DNA from 2 places in the Paenibacillus sp. DP01 genome. Region 1 is predicted to be linked to the other one. Evidence: riboswitches for the same ligand, from Rfam matches in the RefSeq annotation. Region 1 holds a riboswitch; the other holds the start of a gene.
What was found. Region 1 has a riboswitch for ZMP and ZTP ahead of ACH59B_RS23230 (TIGR01440 family protein). Riboswitches for the same ligand answer to the same signal wherever they lie in the genome.
Positions count from the first base shown of each region.

Region 2: another riboswitch for ZMP and ZTP. It lies ahead of ACH59B_RS04700 (bifunctional 5,10-methylenetetrahydrofolate dehydrogenase/5,10-methenyltetrahydrofolate cyclohydrolase); the one in region 1 lies ahead of ACH59B_RS23230 (TIGR01440 family protein).

Region 1 covers NZ_CP173059.1:5,280,227-5,282,428, forward strand. Annotated here, with positions in the region: gene glyA (serine hydroxymethyltransferase) at 1-331, opposite strand, end outside; gene ACH59B_RS23230 (TIGR01440 family protein) at 453-1,040, opposite strand; ZMP/ZTP riboswitch at 1,248-1,329, opposite strand; gene ACH59B_RS23235 (low molecular weight protein arginine phosphatase) at 1,408-1,992, opposite strand; gene ACH59B_RS23240 (manganese efflux pump MntP family protein) at 2,078-2,202, opposite strand, start outside.
Region 2 covers NZ_CP173059.1:1,037,644-1,039,845, reverse strand. Annotated here, with positions in the region: gene ACH59B_RS04705 (fatty acid desaturase) at 1-741, opposite strand, end outside; ZMP/ZTP riboswitch at 954-1,037, shown strand; gene ACH59B_RS04700 (bifunctional 5,10-methylenetetrahydrofolate dehydrogenase/5,10-methenyltetrahydrofolate cyclohydrolase) at 1,151-2,017, shown strand; gene ACH59B_RS04695 (cyclodeaminase/cyclohydrolase family protein) at 2,014-2,202, shown strand, end outside.

The DNA.
Region 1 (2,202 bases):
CTCCAGGTTGAAGAGCTGCCAGATATACCGCCATGTTAGCCTGCGCTCCAGAGTGAGGCTGCACGTTCGCATGCTCGGCGCCAAATAGTTCTTTCGCACGGTCACGTGCAATATCTTCGACGATATCTACATGCTCACAGCCACCATAGTAGCGTTTGTTCGGATAACCTTCAGCATATTTATTGGTAAGCACGGAGCCCATGGCTTCCATTACTGCTTCACTGACGATATTCTCAGATGCGATCAGCTCGATATTGTGGCGTTGCCGTTTCAGTTCAAGCCCCATTGCTTCCATCACTGCCGGGTCACTTTTACGCAGATGTTCCATCATGATTGATTACTCCCTCTCCATGGTCAAATTGTTGGGTATACAAGCAAATGCCTGCTCCTCTGTTGGGTACCTCATCATCAATGCAAAAAAGATCAGTACAAACATGCCGACATGCCAAATGCTAATCGCAGTTTCCGCCGGCTTCTTGTTCCAGACTGTACACTGCCCGTTGTCCGCCAATAAGTGGAGGACGAGTGAACGCGGCCGTCACACGTGCTTCACCAATCCAGCGAAGGCTTGGGCGAAACGGAACGGCAATCGGGCGCAAATGCATGCCAATCAGCGTTTCGCCGATGTCTATCCCGGCATGAGCCTGCACATTCGCCGCCAGACACGCATCGTCCATAGAGCGATAGGCAACGGTAGCCATAGAGCCCCCTGCTGTACGAACAGGAACAGCCGCAACCTCCATCAGGCCTAATCGCTCCAGTAGAGAACGTTCAACGACCAGTGCTCGGTTCAAGTGCTCACAGCATTGAAACGCCACATCAAAGCCATACTCTCTGCGAACGGATTCTACTCCAGACAACACTTGCTGAGCCACATCCAGCGCTCCTGCTGTGCCGATCCGACTTCCAGCCACTTCACTCGTGCTTGCGCCAATAACCAGCAGGCGACCAGCTTTAAGACTGGCCACTTCTGCAATTTCCCGCACGACAGAAGCGGTCTGTGCTTCGAGTGAAATCTCATGATCCAATTGTTCTACCATTGGAACCTCCTTTGGTTGAACAGCCTCTCAGAGACTAGGCATGGTCCCATGCCCCAAGTTCAACACACTCTCTCCTGATCACAATCTGACTATATTATAGCCGATGTTTCAGATTTCGAGCAGAAAAAATGGAAGAACAAGAAGGCAACAGAAGATCTGCTGTAGCTCGTATACGAAAAAAGAGCAGTCCACACCTATGTGGAATTGCTCTTTTGCCCAGGCGACCGGCCGTATATCCGATGCTCCATCGTGGTTAATCCCACTTTTGTCGCCAGTTACATCGGATTCTCATTTTTCCACCTTATCTTAACGGATTAACTTTCGAAAATCAACAGATTCCGTACAAAATAGAGGAATGGTACCGACTTTATTCGGAAGATCCCTTTAGCTTGTCCAGCAACTTATGCAAAGCTACACGGATTTCCGCAGCTGTGACATCGTAGTCCTCCCGCGAACCGCCAAACGGATCTGAGATATCGAAGCCCGGAATCCGTTGATGTAATTCAATCATTCGCTCACGTTCCTGCGCTGATAGCTCTTGTCCAAGTGAAGCCATCAACTGCTGTGATGCATACAAACCATCTAACTCCTGTACGTCATTCAGCACTGCGTCCCGGTCCTCCACATATTCCTTCAGCGTAAATACTTTGCCCGCCGTTTGTGGAAACCGTTGAATGACATGCTGTTTATGTCCTTGCGTCAAGGTTAAGATCAGATGTGCCCACTCGGCAAGCCCGTCGCTTAAAGGGGTTGAAGTGATCTGATCGGATATATCGTGATCACGTAGAACCGCCTCTGCATGCCGGGATATCGACGCCCCATCCATCGCAGCTACTCCAGCGGAACGCACTTCCAGTTCCAGTCCATGCTCAGCAGCCAACTTACGCAGCATCCCCTCAGCCATTGGACTGCGACAGGTGTTCCCTGTGCATACAAATAAGATATTCTTCAACGTCTTCACCCCCCGTATGTTGAAAAAATATATAAACAGAGGATTACTCAAATCCTGTATTTATTTTACACTGTCTACGTTAAAATCAAAACATAAACATAAAGCCGAATGCCAGCAAAACGGCACCGCCCACCGCTTCTCCATAATCCCCCAGATTGCGGCTGACCTTGCGCCCCAGTAACAGCCCCAGCATCGCCATCGCTCCCCCGC
Region 2 (2,202 bases), 1.5 Mb from region 1:
ATTAATATAACTCCACTCTTCATCATGCTCAAAATACGAATCCTCAAACTGGTGTTGCACATAGAACAGCCAGATTCCCAACATACCAGAGACAAAAAAGATAGGCGTCTGTACCAGAAGGAATGCCTGCCAACCAATAGCCCAGCACAACAGTGCATACAATGCAACAATGGATATATTCGTCACATAGGTGTTTATTTTTTCCTTACGTTTGGCTGTCTTGATATTAAACCGATAGGAAATCAAAAAAGTATAGATTGGACCTAGGCCGAACATAACCCAAGGATTTCGATATATACGATAGGCCAGCCGTGTCCATGTGGAAGCTGCTGTGTACTCTTCTACCGTGAGCACCCACATATCACCTGTGCCTCTTTTATCCAGATTACTGCTGGTTGCATGGTGGATCGCGTGACTATTTTTCCATTGGTGATAAGGGCAGAGCGTAATAATACCTGTAATCGTTCCCACAATATCGTTCAGCTTGCGACTTTTGAAAAAAGATTGATGACCACAATCGTGAAAAATAATAAACGTCCGTACCACAAACCCTGCCGCAATAATGGTAATGGGAAGCGTCAGCCAGTAAGAAACCGCCAGGCTAAGATAAGCGGCATACCACAATAAGATCAGCGGTCCCAAGGTATTGAACAGTTGCAGAACGCTGGATTTCGTGTTTATTTTCTCGTAGGGAGCCATATTTTTTTTCAATTGAGCTAACGGGAGTTGTGTCATACCCATTATGATCCTCCTTTAAAATGCAGCCCATACCTTAATCCTGTCAGGCGTACATGTTGATCTAAGCTCAGTATAAGGAGACCGCTGTATCTGCTGTAGTCATAAACGTCAGTTCGGGTATATGACATTTGTCATATAGACAACTAACCAAACCTGTTTGGCAAATGTTCACGGGTTTCTTTTTTGCTGTTATTTTGTTAAAATATAAGATATATAACGCTGTATGTGACTGGCGAAGTCAGTGGAATGAACCACGAGGGAGCATACAATCAAGCGTACCGTTCGCCTGGGAGAAGTATTTGCAGAGGATTCGTCTGTCTTGACGACCTTGTGCAAATACTTTTTTTCGTTTTCTAAGACCATGACACCCTGTTGATTCCATTATGCGATAAATTCAGAGGAGGCTCGGACTATGGCTATTATCATGAAATCCAAAGAAGCAGCTGAGCAAGTGTATGCAACGATCCGTTCCCAAGTAGAGCAAATGAAACAGCAAGGACACCGTCCCCATCTGGCAACCCTGTTGGTAGAGGGTGATCCGGCATCTGCATACTATGCACGGACCAAGCAAAAAATAGCAGAGAAGCTGGGCATCTCATTTCATCTCCATACTTTTAATCGTCATGTAAGCGAAGCCGAGCTTTTGCACCTGATCGGCACCCTAAATGATGCATCCCATGTACATGGCATTATGCTGGAACTCCCGCTTCCTCAACATCTTTCCGCCTCCGTTATTAAACAATCCATCGCCCCCTACAAGGATATTGATGGAATTACGCCTGATAACAAGCTGGCTACCGTTACGGGTGACGCAGGGCTATACCCCGCTACACCTCAAGCCTGTATTGAACTGCTCAAGCATTACGGCCACTCCTTGGCAGGCAAAAATGTCACGCTCGTCGGCATCGGACAGACGGTGGGACTTCCCCTTTTCCACATGCTGCAAAGAGAAAATGCCACCGTCACCGCCTGCCATGCAGGTACGCGTGATATTGCAGAGCATCTGAGCCATGCAGACATTGCCTTCGTCGCAGTCGGATGCCCTGATGTGATTACGCAGGATATGGTTCATCCAGGTCTGATTCTCGTGGATGCAGGAATTAATGAGACGCTGGAGGGTAAAATTGTGGGGGACGCTGCTCAGGACGTTGTAGAAAAGGTACATGCCATTTCTCCCGTTCCCGGTGGTGTGGGCACCCTAACGACCGCAATTTTGTACAAAAACTTGCTCAAAGCGATACATCTGCAACATTACTCCAGAGAGGTGGTTTATTCATGAGTGAACTGTCGTGGAACCAGTCCATCGGACATTTTCTGAAAGAAGCTGCAAGTGCAGCGCCTACCCCTGGTGGAGGAAGTGTATCCGCGCTGGCTGCGGCACTAGGCGCAGCGATGACCTCCATGACCGCCAACCTTTCTCAAGGAGAAAAATACACGCAATTCCGTGAACAAATGGTGCAAGTC